One region of the Rhizobium sp. 862_C5_N1_2 genome, then DNA from elsewhere that is predicted to be linked to it. Evidence: predicted binding sites of a transcription regulator. Region 1 holds the regulator's gene; each other region holds the start of a gene.
What was found. Region 1 encodes PhoB, which activates phosphate uptake and scavenging genes when phosphate is short. Its sites were predicted from a motif close to TGTCATNNANCTGTCAT; they were not measured.
Positions count from the first base shown of each region.

Region 2: a site for PhoB is predicted at 1,945-1,961, ahead of ACD590_RS23185 (DUF1045 domain-containing protein). Genes of this name have one in related genera too.
Region 3: a site for PhoB is predicted at 2,385-2,401, ahead of phnC (phosphonate ABC transporter ATP-binding protein). Genes of this name have one in related genera too.
Region 4: a site for PhoB is predicted at 1,601-1,617, ahead of ACD590_RS22215 (NAD-glutamate dehydrogenase). Genes of this name have one in related genera too.

Region 1 covers NZ_JBPWPT010000001.1:201,863-205,805, reverse strand. The annotation lists gene argF (ornithine carbamoyltransferase) at 1-10, opposite strand, end outside; gene ACD590_RS01050 (aspartate aminotransferase family protein) at 53-1,252, opposite strand; gene ACD590_RS01045 (GcrA family cell cycle regulator) at 1,673-2,206, shown strand; gene phoB (phosphate regulon transcriptional regulator PhoB) at 2,471-3,154, opposite strand; gene phoU (phosphate signaling complex protein PhoU) at 3,302-3,943, opposite strand, start outside.
Region 2 covers NZ_JBPWPT010000001.1:4,730,479-4,734,421, forward strand. The annotation lists gene phnN (phosphonate metabolism protein/1,5-bisphosphokinase (PRPP-forming) PhnN) at 1-8, opposite strand, end outside; gene ACD590_RS23180 (alpha-D-ribose 1-methylphosphonate 5-triphosphate diphosphatase) at 5-1,144, opposite strand; gene ACD590_RS23185 (DUF1045 domain-containing protein) at 1,158-1,853, opposite strand; gene phnE (phosphonate ABC transporter, permease protein PhnE) at 1,994-3,337, opposite strand; gene phnE (phosphonate ABC transporter, permease protein PhnE) at 3,345-3,943, opposite strand, start outside.
Region 3 covers NZ_JBPWPT010000001.1:4,734,480-4,738,422, forward strand. The annotation lists gene phnE (phosphonate ABC transporter, permease protein PhnE) at 1-303, opposite strand, end outside; gene phnD (phosphonate ABC transporter substrate-binding protein) at 475-1,380, opposite strand; gene phnC (phosphonate ABC transporter ATP-binding protein) at 1,467-2,318, opposite strand; gene ACD590_RS23210 (DapH/DapD/GlmU-related protein) at 2,436-3,053, opposite strand; gene phnL (phosphonate C-P lyase system protein PhnL) at 3,050-3,757, opposite strand; gene phnK (phosphonate C-P lyase system protein PhnK) at 3,784-3,943, opposite strand, start outside.
Region 4 covers NZ_JBPWPT010000001.1:4,508,178-4,512,120, reverse strand. The annotation lists gene ACD590_RS22215 (NAD-glutamate dehydrogenase) at 1-1,394, opposite strand, end outside; gene pdxY (pyridoxal kinase PdxY) at 1,671-2,546, shown strand; gene ACD590_RS22205 (carbonic anhydrase) at 2,618-3,259, shown strand; gene ACD590_RS22200 (GGDEF domain-containing protein) at 3,356-3,943, shown strand, end outside.

The DNA of each region.
Region 1 (3,943 bases):
TAGGGCTCATATCGTCTTCTTACCTGTGCTGCGCCCGAAGGCGGCAATCTCTTCAAGCCGTCTTCTTGACCTTGGAGGCGCGAATGCTTTCGGCGGCGCGCTCGATGCGGGCAAGGCCCTCGCGGGCTTCCTCGGCGGTAACCACGAGGGGCGGAAGAAGGCGGATGACGTTGTCGCCGGCGGGTACACCGAGCAGATGGGCGGCGCGGATCGCCTGCAGCAGTTCGGCTGAGGGAACGGCAGCCTTGATGCCGAGCAACAGCCCCTCGCCTCTGATATCTTCGATCACATCGGGGTAGCGATCCTTCAGTGAGGCGAGGCCCTGGCGGAAGACCAGTGCGACGTCGCGCACATGCTGGAGGAAGCCATCGGCAAGGATGATGTCGAGCACGGCACTGCCGACGGCCATGGCGAGCGGATTGCCGCCATAGGTCGAGCCATGCGTGCCGGCCTTCATGCCGGAGGCGGCCTCTGAAGTGGCAAGGCAGGCGCCGAGCGGGAAACCGCCGCCGATGCCCTTGGCGACAGCCATGATGTCGGGGGTGACGCCCGCCCATTCATGGGCGAAGAGCTTGCCGGTGCGGCCGACGCCGGTCTGGACCTCGTCGAGGATCAACAGCAGGCCGTTGTCGTCGCAGAGCTGGCGGAGCGCCTTCATGAATTCGGTGGTGGCAGGACGGACGCCGCCCTCGCCCTGCACCGGCTCGATGAGAATCCCAGCCGTGGCATCGGTGATAGCGGCGCGGACCGCTTCGATGTCGCCGAAAGCCACCTGATCGAAACCCGGCGCCTTGGGGCCGAAGCCTTCGAGATATTTCTCCTGGCCGCCGGCGGCGATCGTCGCCAGCGTCCGTCCGTGGAAGGCGCCTTCGAAGGTGATGATATGGAAGCGCTCGGGATGGCCCTTGGAAAACTGGTAGCGGCGCGCCGTCTTGATCGCGCATTCGAGCGCCTCGGCACCCGAATTGGTGAAGAACACCTTGTCGGCGAAGGTGGCGTCCGTCAGCCGTTTTGCCAGACGCTCCTGGCCGGGGATCTCATAGATGTTCGAGAGGTGCCAGACCTTGTCGGCCTGCTCCTTCAGTGCACCCACAACATGCGGATTGCTGTGGCCGACTGAGGTAACGGCAACGCCGGCGCCGAAATCGAGATATCGCTCGCCGCTTTCGGTGATCAGCCACACGCCCTCGCCTCGCTCGAACCGCAGCGGGGCACGAGAATAGGTGTCATAAAGCGGCGCGGCTTCAGCCATGGCGCGATCTCCATCAAAGTTGCCGGGCAATGACTCCGGCTAAGGAAACCAGGCCCGAAAAATCAAAAATGCCGCCTTGCGGCGGCGAGTGGCACTATTTCCTTTTCGCGCTGCAATGTCAACAAAACTGCGCCCTTAGCGCATGCAGCAAGGGTGTACAGCGGCATTTTCAGTCTTCAACAGGCATTATTGCAGAAATGCCACGCAGAGGCAGCAAGTTGGGGAAAACTACGAATTCGATTCATCCGGATTCATGCGACTCTTGTCACGGAGTCAGCCTCACACTAGGTTAAAGATCAATTACTAGACTGCATGCGGCGGAACTAGTCACCAAAATTGATCAAGCGTTTCTTGTTTCGGAGCTCCCGGGACAACGGTGAGGGATTCTGCCATCACCAACGCAAAAGGTGGAGACAGGGCATGAACTGGACAGACGAGCGGGTCGAGAAACTCAAGAAACTTTGGGCCGAAGGACTGAGCGCCAGCCAGATCGCTGCGCAGCTTGGCGGAGTCAGCAGAAATGCGGTCATCGGCAAAGTGCACCGGCTGAGCCTGCCCGGCCGTGCCAAGGCCGGCGGCACCAACACCGCCGCACGAACGCCGAAGCGCAATACGTCGGCGCCGCGCGCGCCGAACTACGCCTCACGGGTCGCCACGCGCACCGTTACCCGCCAGCAGGGCGCGACCATGCTGAAGGAAGAGATCGAGATCGAAACGATCGAGGAAATGGAATACGTGCCGAGAGGCAACGTGGTCGTGCCGATTTCCCGACGCCTCGGCCTGACGGAACTGACCGAACGCACCTGCAAGTGGCCGGTCGGCGATCCGCTGAAGGACGACTTCCATTTCTGCGGCTGCGAATCCCCCGACAATTCGCCCTATTGCAGCTACCACCAGAAGCTTGCCTACCAGCCGGTCAACGAACGCCGCCGGGCGGCCGCGCGGGCCAGCTGAGCGGCGCCCGACCATCGTTAGAATGCAGAAACGGGCCGAGTGGCCCGTTTTTTTATGCAATGTTGGTTCGTGCCTATGGCTGCCCCTCATCCGGCTGCCGCCACCTTCTCCCCGCGCGCGGGGAGAAGGGGATATGCCGTGACCTCTCCGTTCCCCGCCAACCTTTCGCGGGGCACGTCCCCTCGCCCCGTTTACGGGGAGAGGGTTAGGGTGAGGGGCAGACGTCAGCACGAGCGACTTTGTCAGCAACTCAAATGGAAGCCCTCAGGCTTCCATCGAATAACCGGCGCCGCGGACGGTGCGGATGACGTCCTGCATGTTGGAAAAATTCAGCGCCTTGCGCAGGCGGCCGACATGGACGTCGACGGTGCGCTCGTCGACATAGATATCGTGGCCCCAGACGCCGTCCAGAAGCTGCGAGCGGGAGAAGACCCGGCCCGGTGACGACATCAGGAATTCCAGCAGGCGGAATTCGGTGGGGCCGAGGCGGACTTCGCGGGTCTTGCGATGGACGCGATGGGTCTCGCGGTCGAGCTCGATGTCACCGCATTTCAGCACCGTCGACAGCACCTCGGGACGGGCGCGACGCAGCATCGCCTTGACGCGGGCAACGAGCTCGGGGGTCGAGAAGGGCTTGACGACATAATCGTCGGCGCCCGTCGACAATCCGCGAACACGCTCGCTCTCTTCGCCGCGCGCCGTCAGCATGATGATCGGCAGGCGCTCGGTTTCCGGCCGCATGCGCAGGCGCCGGCAGAGCTCGATGCCGGAGACGCCGGGCAGCATCCAATCAAGGATGAGAAGATCGGGCGTGCGCTCCTGAAGCCGCATTTCGGCTTCGTCGCCACGAAGGATGGTATCGACCTCGAAGCCTTCCGCTTCGAGATTGTAGCGAAGAAGCACGCTGAGGGCTTCCTCGTCTTCAACAACTGCAACTCTCGGGATCATGCGTGTCGGTCTCCTCGCGCATGATCCTTAAATCGGGGGTGATTTAAGCAATGCATCCTGCGCAAATTCAGAAATTGGCTGCGACCTCATTGCGCGCCCGGACGGGCGCGCACGCAATTGACTGGTCCGGGCGACTGGCCCGGGCGGCTATTCCGTCACCGCGCCGACGGTGTTGGCGCTGTCGTCCTTCGGACGGTCGCCTTCCGGCTGAGCACCTGTCGTCATGTAGAAGATCGTCTCGGCGATGTTGGTGGCGTGGTCGCCGATACGCTCGATGTTCTTGGCGCAGAAGAGAAGATGCGTGCAGCTGGTGATGTTGCGCGGATCTTCCATCATGTAGGTCAGGAGCTCGCGGAACAGCGAGGTGTACATCGCGTCGATCTCGTTGTCGCGTTCGCGGATCGCATTCGCCTTGTCTGCGGAACGATTGGTGTAGACGTCGAGCACTTCCTTGAGCTGGACGAGCGCCAGCTCGGACAGATGCTCGAGGCCGCGGGCGAGCTTGCGGGGAACGCCGGTGCTTTGGACGGCGATGACGCGCTTGGCGGTGTTCTTGCCGAGGTCGCCGACACGTTCGAGATCGGCGGCGATGCGGATCGAACCCATGATTTCGCGCAGGTCCGAAGCCATTGGCTGACGGCGAGCGATGGTGACGATCGCCTTGTCGCCGATTTCGCGTTCGGCATGATCGAGGATCACATCGTCCGAAATGACCTTCTGCGCCAGCGCGGTATCGCCGTTGACGAGAGCGCGCACGGCTTCGCTGACCATCTGCTCGGCCAGGCCGCC
Region 2 (3,943 bases), 4.5 Mb from region 1:
GGCATCATGCGACACGGCGTCCCTGGCGCCAGACGGAGCGTGTCACCGGCACGCCGTGCGAACGATGGACGCGGACAAGATCGGCGCGCAGCCCGGTTGCGATCCGGCCGCGATCGTCGAAGCTGACGGTGCGGGCGGGCGTCGACGTCACCATGGCGATCGCCTTCGGTAGGCTGATGCTCTCCACCTCGTCGGCGAGGATGAAGGGCGCATGCAGCAGGCTGAGCGGTACGTAGTCGGAGGAAAGCACGTCGAGCACGCCCATCTCGGCAAGGTCGCGGGCGGCGATATTGCCGGAATGCGACTTGCCCCGCACGATGTTCGGCGCGCCCATCAGCACGCTCATGCCGTGCTCGTGCGACGCCCGGGCGGCGTCGAAACTGGTCGGGAACTCGGCCAGGCGCACACCGTTGTCAATTGCCTCGTCGACATGCGAGAGCGTCGCGTCATCATGGCTTGCCACGGTGATGCCGCGCTCGGCGCAGACCTTGGCGATGGCATTGCGATGCGGCGTCGAATTGCGCGCCGATTCTGCCTGACGCTTGGCAACGAAACGGGCGAACGCCTCGTCGCTCAGGCCCCGCTTCTTCTGGTAGTAGAAGATATATTGGTCCATCGTCTGGAATTGCCGCTGGCCGGGTGCATGATCCATCAGCGAGACGAGCCGCACATGCCGGTCGTTTTCGAAATCGCCGAAGTGTTCGAGCACGTTGTCGGCCGAGACCTCGCAGCGCAGGTGGATGAGGTGCTCGGCGCGCAGCCTGCCTTCCTTCTCCGCCGATTGGATGGCGTCCGCCATCTCGCGCATCTCGCCATGTTCGAAGCCGCCGTCCTCGTCCGCACCCATGCGCAGGCAGTCGAACACCGTGGTGATGCCTGACGTGACGATCTGGGCGTCATGCGCTTGAACTGCGGCGGTCTTGTTCCAGCGAATGCCGGGACGCGGTTGATAATGGCCTTCGAGATGATCGGTGTGCAGCTCGACGAGGCCTGGAATGACGTAGTCGCCTTCGAAATCTTCGCCGGCTACCGAGTTGCCCTCGGAGATGTCGGCAATCTTGCCGTCGCGGATGAGGATCGAGCCTGAGAGGATGTCATCCTCGAGAACGATGCGGGCGTTGGAAAACACGGTCTCTTTGCTCATGTCGTCAGGTCTTTCAGCTTTTGGCGCCGGCAAGCGGCAGCCAGGAATGAACTTTGAACGGCGCACCGCGCGTCTCCTCGATGAAGACGGCAAGGCCGGAAATCGAAAGCGGCCGGCCGATGAAATCGGCAAAACGCTCTGTCAGGATCGCTTTCATCACCTGAGCACGTGTCTCTGGCACTTGGCCGCTCAGCGTCATGTGAAAGCCGAAATCCTCCATGACGTAAGGATAACCCCAGCGCTGCAGATGGGCGCGCTGGCTGTCGCTGAGCTTCTCCGGATTGCGCCGCGCCATATCGGCCTCGGAAAGCGCTGCCCGGAACGGTTCGAAGGACCTTACCACCTTCGCGGCGAAATCCTGAAGAGGTTGGTGAAGTGAACCGGGAACGAGAGCAAAAAAACGGCCGAGCTGGCCGAGCACGAGCTCAGGAATCTCGAAGGCTTGCGTGCGCTGGGCAAAATCCTCGGCAACGGTCATGAGATCCTCCTCGGTGACCGAGGAGGCGAGGGAAAAGGGCGCCTTGATCGTGGCGTGAAAGCCGTAGCGGCGCGGGTCGGCAGTCAGCTCGAACTGTTCTGCCGCCCCCAGTTGCTCATATTCCGGTGCAGGGTAGGTCTCGCCGGTGAAAGCATTGCGGCCGAGCCAAAGCGAGGCCGCGCCGGTCAGGGGATCATCCTTCGGCGGCGAGAAATAGAGAGCGTAGCGCAAGGCGTTTATCCTGGAGATCGTCCAAACGGGGAGGGCACTGTGCAGTGATTTGGCGGCGAACCGCAAGCAGGCTCCCGGCTAAAAGATTTCCGTGACAGAATGATGATGGCGGCAGCGCCGCCACTGCTTTGATGGATGGGTCAGTGGGCTTTCGTGCCCATCAGCCGGTGGCGCAGCGCGTTCGAGGCGGTGTCGAAAATGAAGATGACGATCAGGATCAGAATGACCATGTAGGCGACGTTTTCCCAGTTGGCGTTGGTGCGCATGGCCTCCCACAGCTTGAGGCCGATGCCGCCGGCGCCGACAGCGCCGATAATGGTCGCGCCGCGCACGTTCGATTCCCATTGGTAGAGCGTCTGGCTGACGAAGACGGGAACGATCTGCGGCATAATGCCATAACGATGAACGAGCACGGTCTGAGCGCCTGTTGATTTGATGCCTTCCCGCGGCTTGTTGTCGATATTCTCGAGTCCTTCGGAATAGAGCTTGCCGAGCGTGCCGGTCTCGGTGAGGAAGATCGCACCGCTGCCGGCGAGCGGGCCGGGGCCGAAGGCGCGCGTCAGGAACAGCGCCCAGATCAGCATATCGACCGAGCGCAAGAAATCGAAGAAGCGCTTCAGGATCTGGTTCAGCAGGCGGTTCGGCGTGATGTTGCGCGCTGCCAGGAAGGCGAGCGGAAAGGCGGTAAGTGAGCCGAGCAGCGTCCCGAGGAACGCCATGACGATCGTCTGGAAAAGCTTGGTCCAGACGTCGCCGTGCTGCCATTCGCTGTTGTTCCAGATATCGTCGAAGGCGAGCGACAGGTTGGATTGGTTGGGCTTGATGCGCGGACCGGAGACGATGAGGCTGACGACCTCGCCGACCGGCTTGTCGAAGAAGGATGATTGCGTGTCGAAGATGAAATTCGCCCAACCGATGAAACGTTTGCGGATCTTCACCCGGTCGACTGAGATGCTGACATTGCCGGCAAAGCCGAGATCCGCCAGCACGTTGTCATCATAGACTGTCATCCAGCCGGGTACCGGTCCGACGACTTTCGGCGCACCGCTCGAAACTTCCACCGGGACGCTGATGCCATGCGCGGTGACGATCGTCTCGCTCTTCGAGACGGTGACGCTGCCGCTGGTGCCGCTGATCGAGACGGTGATGCTGCCGTCGGGATTGTTGACCAGCCAGTCCGGATGCGGATTGTCGCCAAGCGGCGAGAAGCGCGGATAACGGATGTCGATCAAGCCGTCATCCCCAATGCGGAATTCCGGCTGAACGTCGTAGCTCACCCATTGGCTGAGATAGATGCCGATGCGCTCCCAATGGGCTTCGGCAAAAAGCTTGGGCAGGTCGAAGAACCAGACGGCATAGAGGCTGTAGAGCAGTGTCGCGATGAGGATCATCAGCCCGCCGAAACGCTGGCGGAACGACCGGTGGAAATAATCCGGATAGCGCGTTTCTATCTCATGCATGCGGTTTGCGTCGATCACCGTCATGGCGGCCTCAATGTTGCAGGAGGAAGGCGTGCTCGCCGACGAGGCGGCGGCGCAGCCATGCGGAGAACTGGTCGACGGCGACGATCGTCACGAACAGCAGCAGAACGAGCGCCACCGTCTTGGCGCCGAAGCCGCGCGAAATCGAAAGCTTCAGCTCCTCGCCGATGCCGCCGCCGCCGACGGCGCCGATGATGGTCGAGGCGCGCACGTTGATCTCAAGGCGCAGCAGCGCATAGGAGGTGAAATTCGGCAGCACTTGCGGCAGGGCGGCAAAGCGCACGCGTTCCCACCAGTTGGCGCCCACGGCTTTCATGCCCTCGTGAGGCTTCATGTCGATATTTTCGGCCACTTCGTAGAAGAGTTTGCCGAGCGCGCCGATCGTGTGCAGGGTGATGGCGATGATGGCGGCGACCGGCCCGATCGACAGGATCGCCGAAAACAGCCCGGCTATGACGATTTCAGGGAAGGCGCGCAGGAACTCCATCAGCCGCTTGGTGAAGATGCGCAACGGCCATGAATTCGTCAGGTTGCGCGCGGCAAAGAAGCTCAATGGGACGGCTAAGACGAAGGCGATGATCGTCGAGATCAGCGCGACGTTGATGGTGA
Region 3 (3,943 bases), 4.5 Mb from region 1:
TCTGTCGAAATTGAATTCCTCGCCGCCCTTGTCGTTGACGCTCGCTATATCAAACAGCGCGCGCCAGACGTCGTGCCAATCCCTGGGGATGAGCCAGCTCAGAAAGTCGAAGAGATGCGGCAGACGGTCGAAGAAATGGCCGGCATTGCTCTCGTCGGCGAAGCGGACGGAGCTGACGAAAGCCGCAATCAGGATAACTAGGCCGAGGACGGTATAGAAGCGGCGCTTGGCGACCATCCGGTCCCAGGCGGTGCCGATCTCCTTGGTGCTCTGCATCTGCGGCTGTGTATCGGCAATAGTCATCAACGCCTCGCCTACTTCATAATTCTATCCTCAAATCGGAATCGATTTGAGGATAGAATTACGCAGCAATTCAAAGTGCTACAGCGTCCTTTGCGCGTCTAAGACGCGCGGCGCCGTAGTCAAAAGATAGAGGGCGGCCGTTGCCGGCCGCCCTCATTCGAAACGGCTCGATCAGCCCCCGATGGCAGCTTTGCGGACTTCAACGACAGCGTTGTAGAAGTCGTGCTTGACGGGCGAGTAGCCCTTGTAATCGCCGCCTTCGACAGCGGCGAAGCACTTGTGATCCTTCTCCGGCAGAGCCGTGAAGAAGGCTGCAAGCTTCGTCTGCCACTCTTCGCCGAGAGCATTGCGAACGACGAGCGGGCCGTTCGGGATCAGCGGCGAACGCCATACTTCGACCAGCTTGTTCGGATCGACGGCGCCCTTGTCGACTTCCTTGCGGAAGGTACCGGAGGTGTAGCCGTCCTTGAAGTCGCCGATGCCCGAGCTATCGTCGACGGCAATGTCGACCTTGCCGTCATAGGCAGCGAGAAGGTTGTTCTCGTGACCGCCGTTGAACTGGGTCGAGGCGAAGAACTTGTCGTTCGGCATGCCCGTGTCCTTCGGGATCTGCGTCAGCGGAACGAGGTAGCCGGACGTGGAATCCGGATCGGCGTAGCCGAGCTTCTTGCCCTTGGCGTCCTTGATGGACTTGATGCCGGAGGACTTCAGAGCAAGGCCGATCGAGTAATAACCCGTCGAGCCGTCCTTCTGCTGCGTCGTCAGGATCGGCGTGACAGCCTTCGAATCCTTGATGTAGACGGCGGCGTAGCCGGAGGCGCCGAGTTCGGCGAAGTCGAGCGTGCCACCGAGCAGGCCCTGGATCACGCCGTCATAGTCGGCGGCCGGGAAGAGCGAAACCTTCTCGAAGCCGAATTCCTGCTTCAGATGGTCGGCAAGGCAGGCATAGTTGCGCAGGCGGTCGGTTTCGTTTTCGCCGCCGAGGATGCCGATGCGGAATTCCTTGAGGTCTGCAGCGTGGGCAGCGCCGGCGAGCGCGAAGAGCGCCGTTGCCGCAAAGAGTGCTTTCTTCAACATGTTCTCTCCTATTGACCGGTGTCCCCGGCCTTCCCGTTACGAAGAAGTGTGCCCTTGACGCGGGCGCTCGATCGCGGCTGCCTCTCTCAGAGGCCGGCCAGCGCCAGCGCCAGCGGCTGTGTGCCGGCGGATTGATGGTCTGCCCACTCGGGGGCGATATTGATCGATGTCGAGGTCACCGTTTCGTCGATGCCGGCGCCGTCCTTGTCCGTCCCGTAGATTTCCTTCACCGCTTCCGCGGTCAGCTCCGAGGGCTTGCCGTCGAAGACGACGCGGCCGCCGGCCATGCCGACGATGCGCTCACAATAGTTGCGGGCGGTGTCGAGCGTGTGAAGGTTGGTGACGACGGTGATGCCCTCGCGCTCGTTGATATCGCGCAGCGCATCCATGACGATCTTGGCGTTCAGCGGATCGAGCGAGGCGATCGGCTCGTCGGCGAGAACCATCTTCGGGTTCTGCATCAGAGCGCGGGCAATCGCCACGCGCTGCTGCTGGCCGCCGGAAAGCGTGCCGGCTGCCTGCAGCGCCGTCTGCTCGATGCCGAGGCGTTCGAGAGCCGCGATGGCATGCACGCGTTCCTCGCGAGTGAAGATGTTGAGCAGGCTCATAAGCGTCGAGCGATGATTGAGGCGGCCAAGCATGACATTGGTGAGGACGTCGAGGCGCGGCACCAGGTTGAACTGCTGGAAGATCATCGCGCAGTCGCGCTGCCAGTTGCGCAACGCCTGGCCGCGAAGCCCGGAGACCTCGACGCCGGCGAAATGAATGGAGCCGGAGCTCGGCTCCTGAAGGCGGTTGATCATGCGCAGCAGCGTCGACTTGCCGGCGCCGGAGCGGCCGATAATGCCGACCATCTGGCCCTGAGGAATGGCGAGCGTGACGGAATCGACGGCGAGCTTTTTTCCGAAACGACGTGTGACATTCTTCAGCTCGAACATCATGCTCTTCCCTTGCGATTCAGGCCTTGGTCAGCATCGCATTAGTCCCGCTTGATGAACCTCACATGTCATATTTGTGTAAGTCCTGTCACAATTCTCCGCCCCTATATCGGGGGTTTAACCGCCGTAACGGGATAGGAAATCTTCCGCGCTCAGGTTGCGGAAATCGGAGAGCGCCTGGCGTAGCCGGTCGTGCTCCCAGTCCCACCAGGAAAGCCTGTCCATCCGTTCGCCGACCTCTCTCGGAAAGCGCTCGCGGATGAGCTTTGCCGGCACGCCGCCGACGATCGCATAGGGCGCGACGTCCTTCGAGACGACGGCGCCGGCTCCGATCACCGCGCCGTTGCCGACGTTGACGCCCGGCAGAATGGTCGCCCCGTGGCCGATCCAGACGTCGTTGCCGATCGTCACGCGGTTTGCGCGCCGCCAGGCGAAGAAGTCCGTCTCCATGTCGCCGTCCGGCCAGTAGTCGGCGGCGCGATAGGTGAAATGATGCAGCGTCGCGCGCCAGGTCGGATGGTTGGTGGCGTTGATACGCACGGCGGCGGCGATATTGACGAACTTGCCGATCGTCGCACACCAGACGGACCCGTCCTGCATGATGTAGGAATAGTCGCCGAACGTGGCCTCGCTGATGCGGCAGCGTTCAGAGACCTCCGTATAGCGCCCGAAGGTGGAATCGCTGACGGACGCCGTCTCATGAAAATGGGGCTCGATATCCAGCTTGCGGCTCATGCAGCGATCTTTCTCGGTGAGAATTGCTGGACGTCGAGGATGCGGTCGGCGACGGCTTCGCGCACCTCTTCATCGTGGAAGATGCCGAGAAGGGCCACCCCCGCCTTCTTCTTTTCCGCGATCATGCCGACGACGACGGCACGGTTCCTGGCATCGAGTGAGGCTGTGGGTTCGTCGAGAAGCAGGATCGTATGCTCGGTGATGAAGCCGCGCGCGATGTTGACGCGTTGCTGCTCGCCGCCGGAGAAGGTGGCGGGCGGAAGCTGCCAGAGCGTTTCCGGCAGATTGAGCCTGGCAAGCAGGGCGCCCGCCTTTTCCCGCGCGGTGACGGCGTCCTCGCCGCGTGCCACCAGCGGTTCGGCAACCACGTCGATCGCCGCGACGCGCGGCACGGTGCGCAGGAACTGGCTGACATAGCCGAGCGTATCGCGGCGGACGTTGAGCACGGTGCGCGGATCGGCGGAGGCGAGATCGACGATGCGGTCATTGTGACGGATGAGGATCTGGCCGGTGTCGACGGCATAATTGCCGTAGATCATCTTGAGCAGCGAGCTCTTGCCGATGCCCGATGGGCCACCGAGCACGACGCATTCGCCCGATGCGACCGAGAAGGCGACATCGGAGACGACAGGTAGCTTGATGCCGTCGCGCAGATGCATGGTGAAGCTCTTCGAGACTTCGGAAACGACGAGGGGCGTTGCCATGATTTCTTCTTCCTTGGTTTAGGACCTCAGACCTGCAGGATCGAGGAGACGAGCAACTGCGTGTAGGGTTCGCGCGGATCGTCGAGCACGCGGTCGGTAAGCCCGTGTTCGATGACGTAGCCGTCCTTCATCACCATCATCCGGTGCGAGAGCAGGCGGGCGACGGCGAGATCGTGGGTGACGATG
Region 4 (3,943 bases), 4.3 Mb from region 1:
CCCGAGCGGCCGATGATGAAATGCACGCGCGCCACGCCCCCTTCCGGGAAAGCCGGGTAATAGGCAGAGACACGGCCGTCATAGACAGTCTTCAGATAGGTGCCGATCCGTTCGCGTACGATCGAGTCATATTCCTCGCGCGGCACGTAGATGATCACCGAGACGAAGCGGTCGAAATGATCGATTCGTGGCAGGACGCGCACGCGTGGCCGATCGGCCAAGTCGTTGATCTGTTCGGCAAAACTTGCAAGCAGCGTCGTGTCGATCTGGAAAAGGTCGTCGCGCGGATAGGATTCCAGCGTGTTGTCGAGCATGCGGCCGGAATGGCTCATCGGGTCGAAGCCGAAATGTTCCTTCACTTTCTCGATCTTGGAACGCAGCAGCGGGATTTCGGAGGCGAGCGACGTATAGGCCGTCGAGGTGAAGAGGCCGACGATGCGCAGTTCGCCGGTGACGTTGCCGTCAGTGTCGAAGCGCTTGACGCCGACATAATCCATATAGGCCCGGCGATGGACAATCGATTTCACATTCGCCTTGGTGACGATCAGGAAGTCGGGGCCGTCGAGGAAGGCAAGGATCTCAGGCGTTGTCGTTACGGCGTCCTTGCCGGTGCGCAGCACCAATACATCGGGATTGGAGAGGATGCCGAGGCCAGCACCCTTGTCGCGCTCGACCTTGGCATTGCTCCCCTTGCCGGAATAGACATATTCCCGCATGCCGAGGAAAGTGAAATTCTCGTCGCGCAGCCAGGTCAGGAAAGCGACGGCTTCGTCGCGATCGGCCTTCTTCCGGCTGGCGCCATTGGCCGCAAGCTCTGCGATCACTCCGTCAATCTTGGAAAGCATCGGCTTCCAGTCGGAAACCGACAGGCGGACCTGTTCGAGCACTTTTTCGATGCGTTTGACGAGATCGGCGGCCTGGGCGGAATTGAGCGGCGCAATATGAAGCTGGATATGGCTGACGCGGTTGGCCGGATCGCTTGGGTGATCGGCGGAATAAAGCGCCGGCGCCTTGCCCTTCTCCATGATCAGGATGGGATGCACGGCCATGAACAGGTCGCGATAGGTGCTTGTCACTTCGCCCATGACCGATTCAAAAAGAAAAGGCATGTTCTGGTCGGTGACTGAAAGCACCGAGACCGCGATGCCGTCCGGCGTCACATCGGCAATGGTGTCGATGCCGACACGAGGCACCTTACCGTTCCAGGCGGCGAGCTCCTTTGCCGAATGCACGGCGGAGAGTGCCAGCATCTCAGGCGTGTAGAGTTCGAGATCGTCATTGCTTGCCCGGCCGAAGAGAATTTCCGGATCGAGATGCGCTTCACCCGTCGCCTTGGCGATCTTGCGCGCGCTTTCGATCTGCTTTTCCCGTTTCGGATTGTTTCTGGCAGCCATGGATCGCCTCCCTCAATGTCTGATTTTTCGCAAGCTAGCAGAAGATTCTTCGAAAAAATCTCTAAAAGAGCGGTCCGAAGGATTGTTTTGATGCTTTTTTGGCGCTGGAAATGAGAAATTGTAAGAGATTTTCCGCTTTCGTCGCCAAACGAAAGGGAAAGTCCCGTCTCCCGGTTTTTCGTCCCGGCGAACATTTCCACGCTCGCATGAAGAATGGTTGACAGCGTGGCGTCAAAAAGATCATCAAACGCGGTCATCATTCGGATCTTGGGTATCATGTCGGAAAATGCAGCGGGCGCAGTCATCGTCATTTCCAGCCATGTGGTGCGTGGCTCGGTCGGAAACCGGGCAGCCGTCTTTGCATTGGAGACGCTCGGTCATCCGGTCTGGGCCATGCCGACCATCGTGCTGCCCTGGCATCCCGGCCACGGCCGCTCGACGCGGCTAACTTTTGCGGAATCGGATTTCGACGCGGCGATCGACGATCTGATCCGCGCGCCCTGGATCGGCGAAGTCAAGGCGGTGCTTTCGGGCTATTTCGGCAATGCCGCCCAGGCGCGCTCCGTCGCTCGGCTGATCGGTGCGCTCCGGCAAAACAATCCCGAGCTGCTCTATGTCTGCGATCCCGTCATGGGCGATCTCGGCGGCCTTTACGTGCCGGAAGCAACTGCAGAGGCTATTCGCGATCATCTCATTCCGCTTGCCTCGCTCGCGACGCCGAACCGGTACGAGCTTGCATGGCTTTCGGGGGCGGCCCTCGAAGACAACAGTACGATCATGGAGGCGGCGCTCGCGCTCGGACCATCGCGCATGCTCGTCACTTCAGCCGTGCCGATGATGGCGGGCGGTACCGGCAATCTTTATCTTTCCGGTCGCCACGCGCTTCTTGCCGAGCACCGTGTCGTCGAAAACCCGCCCAATGGTCTCGGCGACCTGCTCGCCGCCGTCTTCCTGTCGCGCCTGCTTTCCGGGCTCGAGGACGAAAAGGCGCTGCAGCTTGCCACCGCCAGCGTCTTCGAGGTGCTTGCGCGGGCCGTCAAGCGCGGCAGCAACGAGTTGATGCTGGCAAGCGATGCTTCCAGCCTTTCAACGCCGATGGCCATGGTGCAGATGCGCCGGCTCGTGCACCCGGCGCAGCGGCGGAAAAAGTGACGCATCTGCCAATATGTTCATTTTGCGGTGCAGCAGTTGATCTTGTCGTCCGCGCGCGCTAATCCAGAAGCATGCAGCGTTTTCCAAACCCTCTTCTGGACGGCTATCGCAACTTCATGAACGGGCGCTATTCCGACGCCCGCGACAGGTATCGGCAGCTTGCCGAAAACGGTCAAAGTCCCCATACGCTTGTCATTGCCTGTTCGGATTCTCGCGCGGCACCGGAGCTGATCTTCGATGCCGGCCCGGGCGAGCTCTTCGTCATCCGCAACGTCGCCAACATGGTGCCGCCCTACGAGCCGGATGGCCATTTTCATTCGACGTCGGCCGCACTCGAATTTGCCGTGCAGGTGCTGAAGGTCTCGGATATCGTCGTGATGGGTCACGGCCGCTGCGGTGGCATCCGCGCTGCGCTCGATCCGAATGCCGAGCCATTGTCGCCCGGCGACTTCATCGGCCGCTGGATGTCGCTGGTCAAACCTGCCGCCGAGCAGATCCAGAGCAACGACGTGATGACGGCCGCCGAGCGGCAGACGGCGCTGGAGCGTGTCTCCATCCGCAATTCAATCAACAATCTCAGAAGCTTCCCCGATATCAGGGCTCTCGAGGAAGCGGGAAACCTTCATCTCCACGGCGCCTGGTTCGACATTTCGACCGGCGAACTGTGGGTCATGGACGCCGAGACACGCGACTTCATTCGTCCCGAAATCTAGGGACATGCCGGTTTATCACTTTTTTAAGGATTGTTGTTAAGCTCGCCGTCAATTGGTCGGGTACGACCGAGGTTTTGATCACCGTGGCGATTGGCGATGAAGTTCGAAACCATCAAAAAGGTTATCCTGGCCGCTATCATGCTGCCCTTCGTCTTCATGCTCATCGAAGGCGTCGTCGTCATACGTTCTTCGGTCACACAATACAGGAACCTCGAAAAGGACCGGCAGTTCGCCGATGTGCTTGCCCGTGGCGGGTCCATCGCCGCCACCGAGATCCTGAGTGAAATTGGCGCCACCCGCCGCTACCTCGCACGTCCCAACAGCCGGACTGCCGCCGACATGCTGCAAAGCCGGGTGACGCTCGATCGGGAACGCCGCGCTTTTTATGCCAGCCTGCCCTCCCGCGATGCGCTCGACGAGGGGCTCGTCGGCGAATTATCGATTCTCAGCCTTGCCTACAGCCGCATCATCGCTGCGCGCAGCGCCGTCGATCAGGGGCGTTATACCGGCAGCGATCCCGGTTCCATCTACTGGTATGCGGCTCTCAAGCAGCTTGCTGTCGTCGATGCGCTCTCACCGCTGATCAGTGATCCGGTGCTGCTTGAGAAATCCAACCAGCTGATGGGCATCCTGCTGACCTATTACGGCGAAAGGCTTATTACCGGCGTTGGCACCCGCTACCTC